DNA from 2 places in the Phyllobacterium sp. K27 genome. Region 1 is predicted to be linked to the other one. Evidence: predicted binding sites of a transcription regulator. Region 1 holds the regulator's gene; the other holds the start of a gene.
The links. Region 1 encodes PhoB, which activates phosphate uptake and scavenging genes when phosphate is short. Its sites were predicted from a motif close to TGTCATNNANCTGTCAT; they were not measured.
Positions count from the first base shown of each region.

Region 2: the regulator PhoB is predicted to act here: its motif matches at 5,149-5,165, upstream of ACYJL1_RS14970 (esterase-like activity of phytase family protein).

Region 1 covers NZ_CM139240.1:797,080-807,957, forward strand. Annotated here, with positions in the region: gene pstC (phosphate ABC transporter permease subunit PstC) at 1-793, shown strand, start outside; gene pstA (phosphate ABC transporter permease PstA) at 786-2,525, shown strand; gene pstB (phosphate ABC transporter ATP-binding protein PstB) at 2,540-3,355, shown strand; gene phoU (phosphate signaling complex protein PhoU) at 3,379-4,107, shown strand; gene phoB (phosphate regulon transcriptional regulator PhoB) at 4,124-4,810, shown strand; gene ACYJL1_RS03925 (ABC transporter ATP-binding protein/permease) at 4,820-6,682, opposite strand; gene ACYJL1_RS03930 (chloride channel protein) at 6,865-8,658, opposite strand; gene ACYJL1_RS03935 (hypothetical protein) at 8,923-9,159, shown strand; gene ACYJL1_RS03940 (BMP family protein) at 9,437-10,375, shown strand; gene ACYJL1_RS03945 (ABC transporter ATP-binding protein) at 10,609-10,878, shown strand, end outside.
Region 2 covers NZ_CM139240.1:3,012,882-3,023,759, reverse strand. Annotated here, with positions in the region: gene smc (chromosome segregation protein SMC) at 1-1,345, shown strand, start outside; gene ppdK (pyruvate, phosphate dikinase) at 1,509-4,178, shown strand; gene ACYJL1_RS14975 (polysaccharide deacetylase family protein) at 4,253-5,002, shown strand; gene ACYJL1_RS14970 (esterase-like activity of phytase family protein) at 5,270-6,589, shown strand; gene ACYJL1_RS14965 (RidA family protein) at 6,708-7,196, opposite strand; gene ACYJL1_RS14960 (TetR/AcrR family transcriptional regulator) at 7,390-8,085, shown strand; gene ACYJL1_RS14955 (cupin domain-containing protein) at 8,326-8,676, opposite strand; gene ACYJL1_RS14950 (aminotransferase) at 8,825-10,219, opposite strand; gene ACYJL1_RS14945 (hypothetical protein) at 10,433-10,654, shown strand; gene ACYJL1_RS14940 (hypothetical protein) at 10,670-10,878, opposite strand, start outside.

The sequences.
Region 1 (10,878 bases):
AGTGTCGCCGATCGAATTCCTGTTCGGTCTGCATTGGTCACCGCAAACGGCCATGCGCGCCGATCAGGTTGGTTCATCCGGTGCCTTTGGTATCGTGCCGCTGGTCGTGGGTACATTGCTCATTACCGTGATCGCGATTGCAGTCGCTGGTCCGCTGGGACTGTTTGCAGCGATCTACATGGCTGAATATGCCAGCCCACGCACGCGTGCCATTGTAAAGCCTATTCTTGAAATTCTGGCAGGCGTGCCGACCGTGGTGCTCGGCTTCTTCGCGGCTTTGACGGTCGCGCCCTTCATTCGCGGATGGGGTGAAACCTTCGGCCTGTCGGTTTCGTCGGAATCGGCGCTCGCTGCCGGGCTTGTCATGGGTATGATGATTATTCCCTTCGTGTCGTCTCTTTCGGACGATGTGATCAATGCTGTGCCTCAAAGCCTGCGCGATGGTTCCTATGCCATGGGCGCAACAAAGTCTGAAACCATCAAGAAGGTCATCCTCCCCGCCGCTTTGCCGGGCATTGTGTCGGCATTCATGCTGGCAATTTCCCGTGCGGTCGGCGAGACGATGATCGTGGTCATGGCGGCCGGACTGGCGGCCAATCTCACATTCAATCCACTCGAGGCGGTTACAACCTTTACCGTGCAGATCAAGACGATCCTCGTCGGCGATCAGGAATTCGACAGTGCCAAAACGCTCTCGGCTTTCGCTCTCGGCTTCGTGCTCTTCTTCTTCACGCTCGTCCTCAACTTCATCGCGCTCCAGATCGTCAAGAGATATCGGGAACAATATGACTGACATCACCATATCCAACGGCATTCCCGTTACCGACTACCCACGCGATGCATTGATCAAGAAGCGTTACCGCGCGGAGCGGCGCTTCAAGCTCTATGGGATCGCAGCAATTATCCTGACGGCACTGTTTCTCTCGGTCGTTCTTCTCGATGTTCTGTTCAAGGGCCTGCCTGCCTTTTCAGAATATCGGGTTGATCTGAAGGTCACCGCCGATCAGGCCCTGCTGGATCCGCAAAATACCCGTGATCCTGTGACGCTTCTTGCCGGCAATTACGACAAGATCATTCGCGATGCATTGGCTGCACAGTTTCCGGATGTTTCGACCCGCACTGAACGGCGCGCGCTGAACGGTTTGCTCAGTTCGGGCGCATCGGATGATTTCCGGCGGATGATTTCCGGCAACCCCTCGCTGATCGGTCAGGAAGTAACCGTGCCTGTTCTGCTTTCGGATGATGCGGACCAGTTTCTCAAAGGGTATCAGACATCTGAAATCGTTCTGGAGGGAGCGGGGACGCTTTCCCAGACCCTGGACGGCGAGACCTATTCGCTACGCTCGACGGGGGATGACTTCTCCAAGGCATTTGAGGAAATACAGGGCTTCCTGTTCGGGCGGCTCGAGCGGTTGACGACGGAATCAGCACGTCTTGAAAAACTGATTCCGGGCCTTGATGCCGATGCGGCAGGCAGGCTGCAAAATCAGATCGATTCGATCAAGGCTGAGGCGCAGATACTCAATGCACGTATCACAGATGCCAATGTCGCGATTGAACTTGATGAAAGGCTGCCAAGTCTGCTTGTCAACGTCAATGGCGGAACAATCAAAGCAAGCCAGATCAGCCCCGCAGGTATTGATGGTATCAAGCTTATAACGCCCAAGAGCGCCGAAGCGGCTGCCCCCGGCAGCTGGTCCATGCTGACGCTTGTCACGCCGGAATCCAACCGCCGCGTGCAGGACCAGGCTGCAGTCTGGCTCACAAAGATGAAGTCCGATGGCTTGGTGGAACGCGCTTTCGCCACCCGCTTCTTCACTTCGGGTGACTCGCGTGAGCCCGAACTTGCAGGTATCCGCGGTGCCCTCACCGGAACGCTCTGGACGCTTGCCGTGACGTTGCTGCTCTGCCTGCCGCTGGGTGTTGGTGCCGCCATATATCTTGAAGAGTTTGCTCCCAAGAACCGCGTGACAGAGATCATTGAAATCAACATCAACAATCTTGCTGCCGTGCCATCGATTGTCTTCGGTCTGCTCGGACTGGCAATGTTCCTGAACTTCTTTGATCTTCCGCGTTCCGCGCCACTGGTCGGTGGTCTGGTTCTCGCCCTGCTGGTGATGCCGACAATCATCATTGCATCACGCGCCGCTCTCAGGTCGGTTCCGCCTTCAATCAAAGAGGCGGCGCTGGGCGTCGGGGCATCGCATCAGCAGGCCATATTCCACCATGTGCTGCCTCTGGCCATGCCCGGTATCATGACCGGCACAATTATCGGCATGGCGCATGCGCTGGGGGAAACAGCTCCCTTGCTGATGATCGGCATGGTTGCGTTTATCGTCGATATTCCTGGCGGCATAACGGACGCCTCGACGGTGCTTCCCGTGCAGATTTATCTGTGGTCCGATCTTCCTGAAGTCGCCTTCCAGGCAAAGACCGCAGCAGCCATTCTGGTGTTGCTGGTATTCCTATTCGTGATGAATGCTGCGGCGATCATGCTGCGCCGACGTTTTGAACGTCGCTGGTAATGAGGTACAAGGACATGAACATGTTATCCGAAGTCGATGTGGAAAAGAAATTGCACAATTCCTCGAACCAGCCTGCGATAAAGATGAAGGGCGAAGACGTCTCTGTATTTTACGGAGCCAAACAGGCGCTCTTCGGTGTCAATCTCGATATCAGGGAAAAGGAAGTCACGGCGCTGATCGGACCGTCAGGTTGCGGTAAGTCAACATTCCTGCGTTGCCTGAACCGCATGAACGACACGATTTCGACCTGCAAGATCACTGGCAATATTACCCTCGACGAGCGTGATATCTATGATCCGAAGATCGATGTGGTTCAGCTGCGCGCCCGGATCGGCATGGTGTTCCAGAAGCCGAATCCATTCCCGAAGTCGATCTTCGAAAATGTTGCCTATGGGCCGCGCATTCACGGTCTGGTCAAAAACAAGAGTCATCTTGACGAAATCGTGGAAAAGAGCCTGCAACGCGCCGGTCTCTTCGCGGAAGTGAAAGACCGTCTGCATGAATCCGGCACTGGCCTTTCCGGTGGCCAGCAGCAGCGTCTTTGCATCGCCCGCGCCATTGCGGTCAGCCCTGAAGTGATCCTGATGGACGAGCCTTGCTCGGCGCTTGATCCTATTGCCACGGCGAAGGTCGAAGAACTGATCGACGAACTGCGCCAGAACTACACGATTGTCATCGTCACACACTCAATGCAGCAGGCGGCGCGTGTCTCGCAACGCACGGCAATGTTCCATCTTGGCAACATTGTTGAAGTCGGCGACACGGAAATGATGTTCACCAGCCCTACCGAAAAGCGCACGCAAGACTATATTACCGGACGTTTCGGTTGATCTCACGGGAAGAGGCTCAGACAATGACTGACACAGCACAACACACCGTCCGTTCCTATGACGATGAATTGAAGTTTCTGACCCACAAGATTGCAGAAATGGGCGGACATGCGGAGCGCATGGTCGAACAGGCTGTGTCGGCCATGGTCAACTCAGACAATGCGCTTGCGCAACGCGTAATCTCTGACGATCTCATTCTCGATGCCGGTCAGCGCGAGATTGATGAGAAGGCGATCACCATTATCGGCAAGCGTCAGCCAATGGCGATTGATCTGCGCGAAGTGATCGGCACGATCCGCATTTCGTCTGATTTGGAACGCATCGGCGATCTGGGCAAAAACATCGCCAAGCGCGTTGTTGCTGTCAATGATACGCGGCAGACGCTTTCAGTCTATCGGGGCTTGCAGACCATTGCAGAGCTGGCATTGACACAACTTAAAGATGTGCTCGATGCATATGCCACACGCTCGGTAGCACAGGTGAACATTGTTCGTGAACGCGATGACGAGATTGATGCGCTCTACACATCGCTGTTCCGGGAACTCCTGACTTACATGATGGAAGATCCGCGCAACATATCCGCTTGCACGCATCTTTTGTTCTGCGCCAAGAATATCGAACGTATCGGCGACCATGCGACCAATATCGCCGAAACGGTCTATTACATCGTGACAGGTACACAGCTTCCGGCGGAACGCCCGAAGGAAGACCAGTCACATACCGTTATTCTTGATGAGCCAGTAACACCATAATTGCCGGAAGCAGATCATGCCTATAGCTCCCAGAATCACAGTCGTTGAAGATGAAGATGCCCTCAGTGTTCTCCTGCGTTACAATCTGGAAGCAGAGGGTTACATTGTCGAAACCATCAGCCGTGGTGACGAAGCCGAAATAGCCTTGCGCGAAAAAGTGCCTGATCTGCTAATCCTCGACTGGATGCTACCGGGGCTTTCGGGCATTGAACTTTGCCGCCGTCTTCGCGCCCGCCGCGAGACGGAAATCCTGCCGATCATCATGCTGACAGCGCGCGGCGAAGAAAGCGAGCGTGTTCGCGGACTTTCGACGGGTGCGGATGATTACATGGTCAAGCCTTTCTCGACACCGGAATTGCTGGCACGCATCAAGTCGATGCTGCGCCGGGTCAATCCAAGTCTTCTGTCGCATGTGTTGAGCTTTGGCGATCTGAAGCTTGACCGCGAACAGCACCGCGTTTTCCGCAAGGAGCGCGAACTGAAGCTGGGGCCAACCGAATTCCGCCTGCTGGAGTTTCTGATGCAGTCACCGGGCCGGGTATTCTCGCGCGGTCAGCTTCTCGATAATGTCTGGGGTGCGGATATTTATGTCGATGACCGCACGGTAGACGTGCATGTTGGTCGTCTGCGCAAGGCAATCAATATTGGCCGGTCGCTTGATCCGATCCGTACTGTGCGCGGCGCAGGTTATTCCTTCGGATAGGATCAGGACCTATTCGGCTGCAACCAGTGGGAAGCTTGTTGCTGGTAGCGGAGCTGGCTCGGCCAGTGTCTCGAGAAGTGGTCGCTGGGTGGCTTCGCCGTCGCTGATCTCGAGAATATGCGAGTAGAAGTTTTCGCCGGAAACCGAGCGGGGCGCCTCGATCTCATGCATCACACTGATAACGGTCGTCCCGGCGCAATGATCCTTGATGGCTTGATGGAAGGCGATCTTGGAATCCGGATCCAGCGCGCCGGTTGCTTCGTCCAAAAACAGAACTGCAGGCTTATGCAGGAGAATTCGGGCAAGCACCAGTTTCTGCTTCTGGCCTCCGGACAAAAGCAGGTCCCATGAGGTGCCGTCACGGCTTTCATCGAGAAGATTTTCGATAAAATCGCCCATGCCGGCGCGATGCAAGGCAGCAGCAACGGATGCATCGTTGAAGTGATTTTCATCCATGGGAAGGCATACGAGCTGTTTCAGCGAGACACCGGGAAGCTTGACCTCCTGGGCCGCATACATTGTAGCAGCATCCTTCGGGTAGAAGATTTCACCTCGGCCATAACCCCAAAGCCCGTTCATCGCTTTCAGCAAACAGGTTTTGCCACTACCGGAATCGCCCTTGATATAGGCCCATTGGCCCTTGCGTAACCGCATATTCGCAAGGGTGAGAAAAGGCTTGGCCTCGCTGTCACGATGCATCAGCTCAAGACCGCGAACGGAGACGCCAAAGGCCTCGTGCTGTGTTGCAAATTTGAACGCGCTGATGCCAGTAGAACGATAATATTCCGATGGGTCTCTAACACGCTCGACAGCCTGCGCCAACTCAGTGACGCGCCGTGCATTTGCCTTCAAGTTGGCAATTGCGGGCATGACCTGGATAAACCATGAGCATTCATTGATCATCGAACCGACAAGCTCAGAGCCGGTAATATAATTCTTGAAGCTGATCGTATTGCCCATATAGGGCAGAAGGCCGGGGATATAGGCGATGACACGGGCAGAGAAGAAATTGTATATCGACGTAAACGACATGTAGCAGGCATCGAACACATTGAAGCGCGCCCAGTTGTTATCGACGCTTGTGTAGAGCTTGCCATTCAATGATTTTTGAACACCCTCACCATTGGCTGCGGCAACCTGAAAGCTGCGGCGCAACAGTGTGGTCAGCTCACTTCGATAACTGCCTTCAGATTGCTGCATGGCCAAGGTGAGCTTTTCGAGCACGCGGCCGATACGCATCGCAATCCATGTGCTGATAGGCACATAGAGAGCGATCGCTGCAAAGGCCAGTGTGGCACTGCCATACTCGCCCAGAAAATCAAGGCCCGGAATTGGCGTTGAAAGCTCAATAAGCTTCTGGCCCACGAAAAGAATGGACATGGTGACACCGAGAACGCCCATGGCCAGCCCGATGGCACCGCCCGTCATACCCTTGATGGATTCTTGAATGCGCTGGTCGATGTTGTCCGGAGTCCGGTTTTCTGCGGCTGCCGAATTTCCCTGCTGCAAATGGTAATGTGTGTGCTGGTCATCAAGCAGAGCCTCGCCAAAACGGCCATTCAGCCAACCGCGCCATTTGCGATGCAACGTTGTCGACAAAAGGTGACGGATACCGATGAAACCAATTTCCTTGACCGCAACGATTGCAACCAGAATACCCGCATTTGCGAGGATCACATTGAGCGGATTGACAATAAAGGGGTCATGAATATCGACCAGCGAATTGATCAATTCGCCCGATGCCATCGCCATCCAGACGCTGGCCTTGCTGGCAGCAGCGGTCAATAGGGCAATGGCGATTGTCAGCGTCCAGGCTTCAACCCAGCGGTCAGAGACCCAGTACGCCCTAAGCAGCCCCCAGAAGCTACACATTGATGACAATGTGGAGTTTCTATTGGCGGGAGATGATTTCCCAGTTGCTTCGACGTCTGGTTGCAATGGATTGCCTCGGTTCGATTCCCGATTATAGTAACACAATGTTACGTATTGCAACAAACCGTGGTTAAAATAGGGTTAAAGCTTGCAAGATGACGAGTTCCCCCGCCTCAGAACAATCAGATTTCGCCGGACACATGCCGTCGTTGGCGGTCGAGTTCCTCGCTATATCGCCGCAGAGTGTGGCTTTCGGCCAAAAGTCCGACAACCTTCAGCTCCACTATGTCATTGACCACCGCAAGAGCTTCGGCTTCAGCATTGTCGAATAGGCGAACAGCCTGTCGTGCATTCATTTGTGGTTGCAGATATTCACCCTGATATCTGATCAGAGGGCCGATAGGCTGTGCCTCGTCAGTCGTTTCGGTGATGCCTGAATGCGCTTCGGCAACGATGACAATACCCACATATTTATTCTCATCATTGACAATGATGACCCGCTGCGTCGAGCCCAGCGGAAACTCGTGACGAAATTCGCTGATCACCATTTTGTCGGAAGCCGTGCGCACATCCGTACGCATCAACTTGGCGACCGTCAGATTGCGGATCCAGCCGACATCATGAGCGCTGCGGATGCTTTCACCCCGCAGATGAAAGCGCCATGTGGCAAAGGAGTAGCCGAACGTGTTGCGAACTGTGATCGACGCAGCAATGACGGCGGCAAGCACGAGAACCGTTATCGGAAAGTCGCCCGTGATTTCCAGGGCTAGAAAGGTCATCGTCAAAGGTCCGCCAATGACTGACACTGCCAGAGCACTCATGCCGACAACCGCGTAGGTCACAGGCGTTAAAGTTGCATGGGCAAAGACATAGGGTACGGAAAAGGCAAAGAGTTTGCCGAGGAGCGCACCCATGAAGAGGGAACCAAAGAACAGGCCGCCGCGAAAGCCCGAACCGATGGAGATGGCGGAGGCCAACGCCTTGAGCAGGATAATACCGATTATGCCAGCTATTGGCCCCGTATAATCGAGATTGAGATGCAGTGCGCCATGACCTCCGGAAAGCACCTGCGGTGAAATCAAGGCCAGCCCCCCGACAAGGATGCCACCAAGGGCAGGCCGCAGCCAGAAAGGGATGAAGCTTCTGCGTGCGAGTTCCTCGACGAAAGCGACGCCCTTCATGAGCGCGATGCCCGCGCCCGCGCAAATCAATCCGAGGAGAAGCGCTGGAACATAGTCGGCGGGCACTACCGTGCCGAAATCGCCGATGTCGATGACGAAATTATCTCCCGCAAGTGCGCGTGCGACGAGGTTGGAAACCAGTGCAGCAGCAACCACGGGTGTCAGACTCAATATGGTATAAGAGCCAATGATCAACTCGAAGGCGTAAAATGCGCCGGTCAGTGGGGCATTGAACGCAGCGGCAATAGCCCCGGCCGCGCCGCAGCCAACAAGGATACGCATATCCGAGCGTCTCAGGCGCAAGGATAGCCCGATCTTCGAGGCAAGACCGGAAGCAAGCTGCGTATAACCGGCCTCCAGCCCTACAGAAGCGCCAAAGCCATTGGAAATAAGGTTCTGAACGGTAACAATGATGCTGTCGTTCAGCGAAAGGCGTCCCCCATGCAAGGCATTGGCCTCAATCGGATCGACGATTGGTTTCTTGCGATATAGTGCCAGAAGGAAAAGCAGGACACCAAGAATAATGCCGCCCGCAATCGGGGCGACAAAGAGCGCCAGATTGCTTGCCGACATTGACGACGACAAACGTTCGTCGGGTTGCAGATCGAAAATTACCAGGTGCAGATATTGGGCGATGCGGCTCATCGCGGTCACGACGAAACCTGAAACAATGCCGACAATCACCGCTGCCAGTACGAGGCCAATTTCGTGGCTGCGCGCGAAGGCTCGCAAGCGGCTCGGGGCGATGAAGATGGAGAAGACGCCGAGACGGCGTAAGGCGAACTTACGGTGCATGGATCAGTCTGTGGGTTGCTCGAACGGTGATCAGTCAAGCTAAGCGGTTTAGCAGAAAAGTTCAAATGAAGCAGCATGAGCCTCAAGTGTGAAAAAGCCAGCTAAACAAGGACGCTGCCGATGCTTCCCAGCATCGTTTTTCCACTTTATGGCAGGATTAGCCAAATCGCCCGAAGCAATTCTTACAACCGCCATAAAGACGACATGCAAGCGACATTGAGCATGGGCAAATTGCCGGCACTGTCATCCTTTGAGGAGAGAATCATGCTGGAAGTGATTGAACCAACACTGAACGAATTGCTGGCTGAACCAATCATCCGTCAGATGATGGCGAGTGATGGTGTCAAGTCGGATGAAGTTCGCACATTAATGGCGCGCGTCGGCAAAACGGTGAATCCAGCGCCCCAAAGACAGGAGCGCGCATTTCATGTTCTGAAAATGCCGACAAACTGGCTTTATCGTCCGGGGGCTGCCGAGCGTTCAATCTGCTGCCCGAAATAGAACCACAGTCATATTTCGAACGTGTCGACATGAGATGGCGTCTGTCCTGCCTGGACATGGCGCCAATTTCTTTGATGCAATGTTCTGCGCATTTGAGTTGTGTAGAAGCCTGATAATCCTCTCGTCATATCCCCTTTCACATTGCGAAAAGCTGCCATTGCCTATTAAGTAGCAGCAATGGGGTTTTGGTCAAAAAATGAACAATAAGGGGAATGATGTGAAAACAGTTTTCAAACTGGGCCGCAGGGCCTTTATCGGGCTGGTAGCTGGCGCCGCCATGACAATGGCCGCTTTCGGACCGGCGGCAGCTCAGGATAAAATCAAAGTGGTCGGGATTTACACCGTCCCGATCGAGCAGCAATGGGTTAGCCGGATTCATCTGGCGCTGAATGCGGCCAAAGAACGTGGCGACATTGACTATTCCTACTCAGAAAATGTCTCCAATACGGATTATGAGCGCGTGATGCGTGAATATGCCGAACAGGGTGCCAACCTGATTGTCGGAGAAGCGTTCGGCGTTGAAAAGCCTTCGCGCGCTGTTGCAGCCGAGTATCCGGATATCAAATTCCTCATGGGCTCTTCGCTGCCGCCTGTAGAGCCGAACTTCGCCACTTTCGATAATTTCATTCAGGAGCCTGCCTATCTGACCGGTCTTATTGCCGGGGCAAAGACCAAGAGCAATATCATCGGACTTGTCGGGGGCTATGCGATCCCGGAAGTTAACCGGCTGATGAATGCCTTTATTCAGGGCGCCAAGGAAGCCAATCCTGACGTCAAGTTTCTCGTGACCTTCATCAATTCCTGGTATGATCCGCCCAAAGCCAAAGAAGCGGCGTTTGCGATGATCGATGCCGGTGCAGACATCATGTATGCGGAACGCTTCGGCGTATCGGATGCAGCCAAGGAGCGCGGCGTACTGGCCATCGGCAATGTGATCGACACATCCAAGGATTATCCCGGGACGATTCTTGCCAGCGCACTTTGGCATTTTGAGCCAACGGCCGATAAGGCGATTGCGGATGTAAAGGCGGGCAGCTTCAAAGCCGCTGATTTCGGAATATATTCATTCCTCGGTGCGGGTGGCGGCAGCATCGTCGTCGACGAAAAGCTTGCAACGCCGGAATCGGTCGCGACGGCAAAGGCAAAGGAAGCCGAGATCAAGGCGGGGACGCTGAAGATCGAGATCAACGACGCAGAGCCAAAGTCAACGAAATAGGATAATCAAGGCAGACTATAACGCATTGAAGAAGGTGGATTGATTGCACAGTTTGTGCTGCGTGGTTCGCCCTTCGACAGGCTCAGGATAGCGCACCATGAGGGAGGTGGGTTGATTGCGTGGATAATCGCGACTGTTGCAAATCATCGCTTCTTGCCAAACACCACCTTCCTCATGGTGAGCTTGTCGAACCACGCATCATGTGTATGCCAAGGATAATGTGGGAAATGGATATGACGCAATCAAAAGAGCTTGCGGAGAATGGCTCTGTCGTTCTTTCTCTCGACAATATCACCAAGCGCTTCGGTTCTCTGGTCGCCAATGATGATCTGAGTCTTTCCCTCAAACGCGGCGAGATACTTGCGCTTCTGGGCGAAAACGGGGCTGGCAAAACGACATTGATGAATGTTCTCTTCGGGCATTATGTGCCGGAAGAGGGAGCGATACATATCGCGGACGATTCAGGCATTCTGCATGAGTTGCCGAAAGGCTCTCCGAGCGCT
Region 2 (10,878 bases), 1.2 Mb from region 1:
CAGGCGTGCTGCGCTTGATGAAGGAAAGTCGCGTCTTAGCGAGACGCTTGAAGAGACGCAGGAGCAGTTGATCGAAACGCAGATGCGGCTTGAGAATGCCGCTGATGTCGAAGAGTTGAATCGCCGTCTCGCCGCATTGACCGCTGAGGTCACACTGGACCGGGCGACGCTCGCAGAAGCCCGCGCCGTCTATGACGGGCTAAGACGTGAAGGGGAAGTGCGGATGCGCCGCCTCGAGTCGATCGGGCTTGAGCGTAAAAGCTGGATTACCCGCGCGGAGAATGCAGACCGTCAAATCAAGTCGCTGGGAGAGCGGCGTTTGGAAGCGGAGCGCGAAGCAGCCAATCTTGCCGATGCTCCCGACGAAATTGCTGAACGCAATCGTGCTCTGCTTTCGCAACTTTCCGAAGCTGAGGAGTTGCGCAAAAGCGCTGGTGACAAACTCGCTGTGGCAGAGGCCAGGCAGCAGGAACTCGACCGCGCCGCAACGGAAGCCATCCAATCGCTTGCAGCTGCGCGCGAAGACAGGGCGCGGGCCGAAGAACGTCTGTCAGCGGCCCAGGAGCGCCGCAAGGACACGGAAGCTCGTATTTTCGAGGCGTTGAATTGCGCGCCGCATGAGACGATGAAATTGACCGGGCTTGGTCCCAACGATCCACTGCCCGATGTGGATGCGACAGAACGCAATCTCGAACGGCTGAAAATTGAGCGTGAGCGTTTAGGCGCGGTGAACCTGCGCGCCGAGGAAGAGCAGGAAGAGCTGTCCGTTCGGCTAGAGGCGATCATCAACGAACGTGAAGATATTATCGAGGCTGTAAAGAAACTGCGTCAGGCTATCCAGAGTCTCAATCGCGAAGGACGGGAGCGCCTTCTGGCCGCCTTCGAAGTGGTCAATGTCCAATTCAAGCGACTCTTCACACATCTTTTCGGTGGTGGAACCGCTGAATTGCAGCTCATCGAATCCGATGATCCGCTTGAAGCTGGACTTGAAATTCTTGCTCGCCCCCCTGGAAAGAAGCCGCAAACAATGACGCTCCTATCTGGCGGTGAGCAGGCATTGACGGCTATGGCTTTGATTTTCGCAGTGTTTTTGACAAATCCAGCCCCCATCTGCGTGCTCGACGAGGTGGATGCGCCACTCGACGACCATAATGTCGAGCGCTTCTGCAATCTGATGGATGAAATGGCTGCGTCGACCGATACTCGTTTTGTCGTCATTACCCATAATCCAATAACAATGGCCCGTATGAACCGGCTCTTTGGCGTTACCATGGCGGAGCAGGGCGTCAGCCAACTGGTGTCGGTCGATCTTCAGACTGCGGAGCAGCTTCGCGAGGCCAGCTAGAGCAAATTGTGCTCTAAACCCTGCAAATGACCAAACATTTCAAGGATTAACGTGGATTTACCCTGCTAATCGATTTGAATGCTGCAATGCAGCATTTGGCGCTGGCGATTCGTGCATTCATCGCGTAGACCTCAATGAAGCTTTAGCGGCATGGGAGGCTGCAATGGTAAAATGGGTATATACATTTGGTGATGGCAAGGCAGAAGGTTCGGCGGATGACCGCAACCTTCTCGGCGGAAAAGGCGCCAATCTTGCGGAAATGTGTTCGCTGGGCTTGCCGGTTCCTCCCGGTTTTACAATTACGTCTGAAGTTTGCAGCTGGTTCTATGAGCATGGGCGCAGCTATCCGGACTCACTTCCCAGGGAAGTCGCACAAGCGCTGGATCATATTGCCGGTCTGACCGGGCGTTTCATTGGCGACAGCAAAAAGCCTCTTCTGGTTTCAGTTCGCTCTGGCTCTCGCGCGTCCATGCCAGGGATGATGGACACTGTTCTCAATCTTGGGCTTAACGATGAGACCGTTGAAGCGATTGCTCGCGAGTCAGGTGATCCGAGATTTGCTTACGACAGCTATCGTCGCTTTATCCAGATGTATTCCGATGTCGTGTTGGGGTTGGATCATTCGGTTTTTGAAGAGATTCTGGAGGACGCAAAAGCCAATTTGGGTCATGACGTCGATACAGCGCTGACTGCCGACGACTGGAAGAATGTTGTTGCGCAATATAAGGCCAGGATCGAGGAAGAGCTGGAGGAGCCTTTTCCTCAGGATCCCGAGCAACAGCTTTGGGGCGCTATAGGCGCTGTCTTTTCGAGCTGGATGAATGCCCGTGCTGTGACCTACCGGCGCTTGCATAACATACCGGAAAGCTGGGGTACGGCGGTTAGCGTACAGGCCATGGTATTCGGCAATATGGGCGACAAATCCGCGACGGGTGTCGCGTTTACGCGAAACCCTTCAACTGGCGAGAAAAAGCTTTACGGCGAATTTCTGGTCAATGCACAAGGCGAAGATGTCGTGGCGGGCATCCGCACGCCGCAGAACATTACCGAGGAAGCGCGTATTTCGGCCGGTTCCGACAAACCGTCGCTGGAAAAGATCATGCCAGCCGCCTTCGCGGAATTTTGCGCTGTCTCGGACAAGCTTGAAAAGCACTATACTGATATGCAAGACCTTGAATTTACTATTGAAAATGGTAAATTATGGATGCTGCAAACCCGGTCCGGCAAGCGCACCGCCAAGGCAGCGCTGAAGATTGCCGTCGAGATGGCCAACGAAGGGCTGATATCCCGCGATGAGGCCGTATTGCGCATTGAACCTGCATCTTTGGATCAATTGCTGCACCCGACAATCGACCCCAAGGCAAAGCGTGAAGTTATCGGAACCGGCCTTCCTGCATCGCCTGGTGCGGCCACTGGCGAGATTGTTTTCTCGTCTGAGGATGCTGAGCAATTGAAATCAGAGGGCCGTAAAGCCATTCTGGTGCGCATCGAAACAAGCCCAGAAGACATTCACGGCATGCATGCCGCAGAAGCAATTCTGACCACACGCGGAGGCATGACAAGCCACGCCGCCGTTGTGGCGCGCGGCATGGGAAAACCCTGTGTTTCGGGCGCTGGAGCGCTACGCGTTGATTATCGCAATGAGACATTGCTTGCCATGGGCGTTACCCTCAAAAAGGGTAATATCATTACCATTGACGGGGGAATCGGTCAGGTTTTGAAGGGCGCAGTGCCAATGCTTCAGCCTGAATTGTCGGGCGATTTCGGCAAGATCATGGAATGGGCAGATGGTGCTCGGCGCATGAAAGTGCGCGCCAATGCCGAGACTCCCAATGATGCTCGTACAGCACGATCGTTTGGCGCGGAGGGCATCGGCCTGTGCCGGACAGAGCATATGTTCTTTGAAGGTGAGCGCATTATTGCCATGCGCGAAATGATTCTAGCGGAAAGCGAGAAAGGTCGCCGTGTTGCTTTGGGTAAACTGTTACCCATGCAACGTGCTGACTTTATTGAACTATTTGAGATCATGCATGGCCTGCCGGTAACAATTCGTCTGCTTGACCCGCCGCTGCATGAGTTCCTGCCAAAGACGGATGAAGAAATTGCCGAAGTCGCGGCAGCGATGAATATCAGCTCCGACAAACTACGCGAGCGGACGGAATCCTTACATGAATTCAATCCGATGCTTGGACACCGCGGTTGCCGTCTGGCGATTTCCTACCCGGAAATTGCCGAAATGCAGTCGCGCGCCATATTTGAAGCGGCAGTAGAAGCCGCAAAATTGACAGGCGCGCCGGTCGAGCTGGAAATCATGGTGCCACTTGTAGGGCTTCGGACTGAGTTGGACTTCGTGAAAGCACGGATCGATGCGGTTGCCACGGATGTGATGAAAGAGGCTGAAATCAAGATCAGTTACCTCGTCGGTACGATGATCGAATTGCCACGTGCTGCGATCCGGGCCGACTCGATTGCGGAAGCAGCGGAGTTTTTCTCGTTTGGAACCAATGACTTGACACAGACGACATTCGGAATTTCCCGCGATGATGCGTCCTCGTTCCTCATGACGTATCAGTTCAAGGGTATCATTGAGCAAGACCCATTCGTGTCAATCGATGTGGATGGCGTGGGGGAGCTGGTGAGGCTGGCAGCGGAAAAAGGCCGAGCAACGAGGCCGAATATCAAACTGGGAATTTGTGGTGAACATGGCGGCGATCCGGCGTCGATCCATTTTTGCGATCATGTTGGGCTGGACTATGTTTCATGCTCGCCGTTCCGCGTGCCGATCGCCCGGCTTGCTGCGGCGCAGGCATCGGCAAAAACCAAAGGAAATTAAAGGCTTATTGCCATAATTCCGCTTGTTTTTGAGCGCTGTTCGCCGCAGGATTCCTCGTCTTGCGGCATTTTTTCATGCGTCTCATTCCCATAGTTTTGATTACATGCTCCGTCGTTCTGGCAACGGCTGTGGCTAATGCGGGAAACCATCCGCATTTTGTTGAACCACAACTTTTCATTGCAAGGGGTGGGGTCAACGCGCCACAGGTCGCACTGACACTTGATGCCTGTTCCGGTCAAACCGATCAGAGAATTTTGAACGCTCTGGTAGAAAACAAAATACCGGCCACGATCTTTGTAACGGGCAGATGGTTGAAGCGTAACGCTGCTTCCCTCGCCATCATGAGAGCGCATCCTGATCTTTTTGAGATTGAAAATCATGGGCTTAACCATGTTCCGGCCATCGATAACCAGCCCTTGATGTTTGGATTGAAGACGGCCGGATCACTGTCTGCAATACAGTCAGAAATTGAGGGCGGTGCAAAAGCAATGCAGTCCGCCACCGCTGGAAAGCCTGTCTGGTATCGCGATGCAACTGCCCGCTATAGTGACAATGCAATCAAACTCATTCACGAAATGGGGTATCGGGTTGCAGGATATTCGCTCAATGCCGACATGGGAGCATCGTTGCTTGCCGGCCAAGTGGAGAAACGGATTTCCGCTGCGAAAGACGGAGACGTGATCATTGCTCACATCAATCAGCCGACGCGAATGGCGGGGGCTGGGGTGGTAAAAGGCATACTGGCGCTGAAGAAAAAGGGGTTCCGTTTCGTTCGGCTTAACGATGTGATCAAAAGTGAGACACCAAGCAGTCCAAATACCTGATTCAACTGGGCACAATCAAATTGCAATCTGAGATGGAGATTTTAGCGGAAGAATCGACGATTTTTCGGTGACTTTGACACGATGTATCGCAATTTCGGAGCTGACCACCTGCAATTTTAAACGATGCGCTCGCTCATTCATCAGGATGTCACGAAACCATAAAATCGCGGACACAAAGACCACCTAAGCGTTGTTGACATTTTTACTTCAACTCAATGGTGATGCTTCATGCGTTCAATTTCCGCTGCTCTGTTTCTTACCACTGCTATGATGGCGTTACCGGTCCAGGCCGCCGAACAGGAGTTTCCTGCCAAACTGGTTTCCCATGCGATCCTGCCTGCCAACACAATGGTGCAGGCGCCGGAAAACGCCCCGGAGCATCTGAAGACTTCAGGCAAGTTTACAACCGCTGATCGCAAGCGGGCTGTAGAACTCGGAACAGTGCCGGGCAAGGACGGGGTAAGGCTGACCGGTTTGTCGTTGCCTTTTGACGGACAGCCGTTGCAGGGCTTCTCTGGCATCAAGGCGGTCGGCGACGGCTCATATTGGTCGTTGTCGGACAATGGATTTGGAACGAAGCTGAACTCCGTCGATGCAATGTTGATGCTGCATCATCTGGCCTTCGATTGGGATAAGGGAACGGTTGATCGCAAGCAGACGATCTTCTTGAGCGATCCGGACAAGAAGATGCCTTTTCCGATTGTCATGGAAGGCAGTGATACGCGCTATCTGACCGGCAGCGATCTTGATCTCGAATCAATCCAACCTGTGGCCGATGGTTTTTGGCTGGGTGAAGAGTTCGGCCCCTATCTGGTCAAGGTAACAATGGATGGCAAGGTGACCGATGTCATCCCTACCAAGGTTGGCGACAGGGATGTTCGCTCGCCCGACAATCCAGCGATCAGCCTGCCTGCCAATCCGACGCTCAAGAACCCGGCCTTCAATCTGAAACGCTCCGGCGGCTATGAAGGATTGGCGCAATCCAAAGATGGCAGCAAATTATACGCGCTGCTCGAGGGCCCGCTTTTCGGTGATGACGGCGTGGTCGAGAAGGTTGGCGATCAGCCCGCATTGCGGATTATCGAATTCGATGTCGCGTCCAAAAACTGGACTGGTCGCAGCTGGCTCTATCCGCTTTCCGCAGGCGGCGAAGCCATTGGTGATTTCAATATGATCGATGACACGACGGCGCTGGTGATTGAGCGTGACAACGGCGCTGGAACAGAGGCGAAAGCCTGCGCTGACCCCAAGGCACCGGCATCCGATTGCTTTGACAAACCGTCGAAGCACAAGCGCATCTACAAAATCGAAATGACTGACGCCAATGTGGACAAGGCAGTCCGAAAGATCGGTTATATTGATCTGCTCAAAATTGCCGATCCTGACAATAAAAAGCGTCAGGGCGGCGGGGAAGGCTTCTACGACATGCCTTTTGTCACCATCGAGAATGTCGATATCATAGACGATAGTCACATCATCGTTGGCAATGACAACAACCTGCCATTTTCAGCAGGCCGCGCGATCGATAAGGCCGACGACAATGAATTTGTCATTCTGGAAGTTGGTGAGCTGCTCAAGGCAAAATAACGGAACCTTCGCGGTCGTTAATAAGATTTGGCAATAGTGTGTGGTTCGCCCTCTTTAAGCCTGACGAAGGGCGAACCACGCGTAACATTAATGCAACTATACAATCTCGCTGTGGCTACTATTTAAGAATGACGATGGCTTCGACTTCGAAAAGCATGGGGTCAATTGCCAGCTTTGGTACTGGGACAAGAGTTTGCGCGGGTAGCGCTTCGCCGAACATTTCCTTGACGGTTTTGGTCAACACCTCAAGCTTCGACATATCGTGATCCACCACGAAGATGGTGAGCTTCGCGACCTGATTCGGCTTGGCACCGAGGCCATCAAGAGCAGCGCCCAGATTTGCATAGGCTTGTTTAACCTGGGCAGCAAAATCAGGGGACAATGCTCCTGTACTGTCCTGACCGCCCTGACCGGAAACATAGGCGACCCGGCTGCCGCTGGGAGCAATGACCGCCGTGCTGTAGCCATTGGGCGTCGGGTCGTAGAGATTTTTTGGGTTGACGATTGTCAGTTTGAGATCATTCTCGTTTGCTGTTGTCGCCGTGGGAACTGCTATGGTCATGATGATGAACCCTCCGATAAGCAGATGATTGATTGCGCGTAACATGATTTTCTCGGTGCATTGTTGGCCGCAAGCGACATGCCGCTCGCAGCGGTGAGGATTGAATTTTTACCCACCATATGATTGACTCGTACAGTGTACGACTAAATTGCATCGTACGCCGTACGAGTCAATCGGCAAGCATCGACATTTGTCATGTTGTTCGGTTAGATCAATCGCTGATCAGCAAGGAAGACGAATGGCAATCAAACGTACAGGCGAGGAAAACAGAAGGCGTGGAGGGCAGGAGAAGTCGCCCCAGACCGAGCCGGATGCACGCCGCGAAAAATCTCTCTCTCTGGAACGGATTGTAGCAAAAGCAGTGGAACTTCTGGATGCGCAAGGCGTCGAAGGATTGTCCATGCGCCGGCTGGCCAATCACCTCGGCTCGGGTGTGATGAGCCTGTATTGGCATGTCGAAAACAAGGAACTGGTCTTTGATCTGGCGCTTGATTTGGTACTCGCATATCGCGTGCCGCCGCAAACAGATGGGCCAAAGGACTGGCGCGGAGAAGTCTTCCATATGCTCGAAGACTGGCGTGCCAGCATGCTGCGGCATCCCTGGTCGGCATCGCTCCTGCCGCGCCGGGCGCTGGGCCCGAACATGCTGGCCCGTCTCGAACTGCTAAGCGCTACCTTGTCCAAAGCCGGAGTGGCAGACAAAGATTTGAACGTCGCAATATGGTCGCTCTGGAACTATGTGATGGGCGCAACCATTACCAGGGCAAGCTTCGACCTCTCGGATGATGAGCAGGCCGCAGCACAGCAGAAACTGACAGGTCTCAGCGAACGCTACCCGAAAATTGAACGCTCCCGCCTGCTATTGGATGATGATTGGGACGGCACCTTCCGCAAAGGCTTGGACTTCCTGCTTGATGGCCTGGTGACGAGATGAGGATGGAAGGAAAACGCTAAGTAATCTTGCATTCAAGTTGATGAACGCGCGGTCGTTTGGTTGTCGGCAAAACTATAGTGCGTGGTTCGACGGGGCTCACCATGAGGGGTGATGGGAGGCTGCACGATGGTTTGCCTTTGCAGATTTGGCGCCCCTTGCGATCAATTCCGTTCCTCATGGTGAGCTTGTCGAACCACGCATTAAAACCGGTGCAACCAAGTCTCCTTCAACTGGATCATCTTACTCCAAATTTTCTTGGATAAATGATTTTGAAACGTGAAGATCAGTCGTTTCCAACCGACCCGGTCCGAGGTTTGCAAACTTGTGGGCCACATTTGCCGGCCCAAATACGATCTGACCGACGGTAGCTTCTAATTGTTGATCGCCAATGAACAGTGCGCGACCTTGGCGAACAATGAAAATCTCGTCATAAGGATGCCGATGGAGCTTTGGCCCATGGCCTATTTTATCGGTTGTATAGAACATCACCGATACATCTGTGCCAAGAAGCGCTCCTTCGAACTCGCCCTGCCAAACATCTGATTCTTCTGCCCATTGGGCGCGATCCAGAAGCGCCGCTTTCTTCTGCATTTTCCATCTACCTTATGTTTTTTGCTTAAACAGTTAACGTTGCTTCAATAGTTGACATTGCTATTACTAATTAAAATAAGCGTTCTGCGACAGTTGCTTTCGCAGAACACTTCAGAGTCTGGAACAAGAGATTTTATCGTCTCTTCATTCAAGCCGCACGCAATCCCCCCGTTGAAACATAGGCTTCCGTATCGGCAAGAGCGAGTTCGAAGCGGTTGAACAATTCGTTCAATTCAGCTTCCGTGATGATCATTGGCGGGCAGAATGCAATACTGTCCCCAACAGCGCGAAGCACGGCACCGTGGCCCTCCAGAAAGCGTGCTAGCGCCGGGCCAACCGCATGGGCGGGATCGAATGAGCGTTTGGTGGCCTTGTCGGCGACAAGCTCGACAGCGCCCATCAAACCGCTATTGCGCACTTCGCCAACAAGAGGATGATCCTTGACCTTGGCAAGCCGCGCTTCAAAAAGCGGGGTGAGGCCGCGCACATAGTCGACAATATTGCGACGCTGATAAATCTCGATTGCCTTGACACCAAGCGCACAGCCGACCGGGTGGCCGCCATAGGTGAAGCCATGGCCAAATGTGCCGATCTGGGCACTATGATCCACATAGGCCTGATAAATGTCTTCCGGCACAAGCACGGCACCAAGCGGTGAATAGGCGGCGGTCAGCTGCTTGGCAGCGGAAATCGTGGTTGGCGTCATCCCGACGCTCTGGCTGCCCCACCAGTTTCCGGTACGACCGAAGCCGTTAATGACCTCATCGGCAATGATCATGATATCGTGCTCGCGCAGGATCGGCTCAATGGCGGCGAAGTAATTGGCAGGCGGCACAAGCACACCGCCAGCGCCCATGACAGGCTCGGCGATGAAGGCTGCGATGGTTTCCGGCCCCTCACGCTCAATCATATCACGCAGCGATGTGGCCAGACGCGCTACGAACTCCGCCTCGCTTTCGCCCTCCTGACCAAAGCGGTAATAATGTGGGCAATCCGTATGAAGAATGCCTTCGACCGGCAAATCCCAGCCCTTGTGGTTGTAGGGCAGGCCAGTCAGTGATGCGGCCATGATGGTCACGCCATGATAGGCTTTGACGCGGGAAATGATCTTCTTCTTTTTCGGACGGCCAAGCGCATTGTTATAATACCATGCAAGCTTGACCTGCGTGTCATTCGCTTCGGAACCGGAAGAGGTGTAGAAAACCTTGGAGATCGGCACTGGCGCTATTTCCTTGAGCTTTTCAGCAAGCTCAATCGCGGGTTCCATGCCCTTGCCGCCAAAAAGATGGTAATAGGGCAGGGTACGCATCTGTTCGTTGGCAGCCTCGATCATCTCCTCGTCGCCAAAACCAAGTCCCGCACACCACAGGCCGGACATGCCCTCAATATATTCCTTGCCCTGCGTGTCGTAGAGATAGACGCCCTTGCCATGCCCCATGACCAAAGGGCCGTTTTCCTGCAACTTATGCAAGGGGGTGTAGGGGTGAAGGATCGCATTGACATCGCGCTGCTGGACATTGGTAAGGGGGCGGCTGTTCGCCATTTTGTGACTCCGGTTATTGGATACAGAAGCTTAGCTTGACTTGAATGAAGAGCAAGGCCCGTAGTGAAGATTACAGCTTGAAACTTGGATCTGAACGAGTCCCCACCCTAGACTAAAGCTCAATTGCCAGAACGGGAAAAGCAACTACTTTAGCCAAGCCTGCTTGCCGCAGTGTCTGGCTTGGAGATTGACTATAGATGAGTGAATATTAAAATGGCGAGTATGAACGCAGCAGAAGCAACCCAGATTAGCCAAGCGGTCGACAAACTCGCATCGCGGATTGATTTAATGGACGAGCGAATAAAAGCTTTGCCTGATAAGGGTGGCGTATATTCTGCCGCGTTTGCTGTTCATGCGCTGGTATGGGCCGCGATATTCAGCACACTTACCGTAACAATCAATCTTCTCAACGTTTTCGGTGCCTTCAAGTTCTAAGTTCAACTGCGCGCTCTAGAGCAGCGGCAGATCGCCACCGACATTGATGTCGGATTTGTCCGCAGTCACGGCAAAGGTAGTGCCATCATTGCCAAGAGTAACGAAAACCGTCTGATCGGCTGAGCCATCGGAAACGGCGATCGCTGCGACCCGCTGATAGTCGCTGTTTTCAGGTGCTCTGATATTGAAGATCAGCTTGCCATCGACAAGCTCTACGGCCTTTT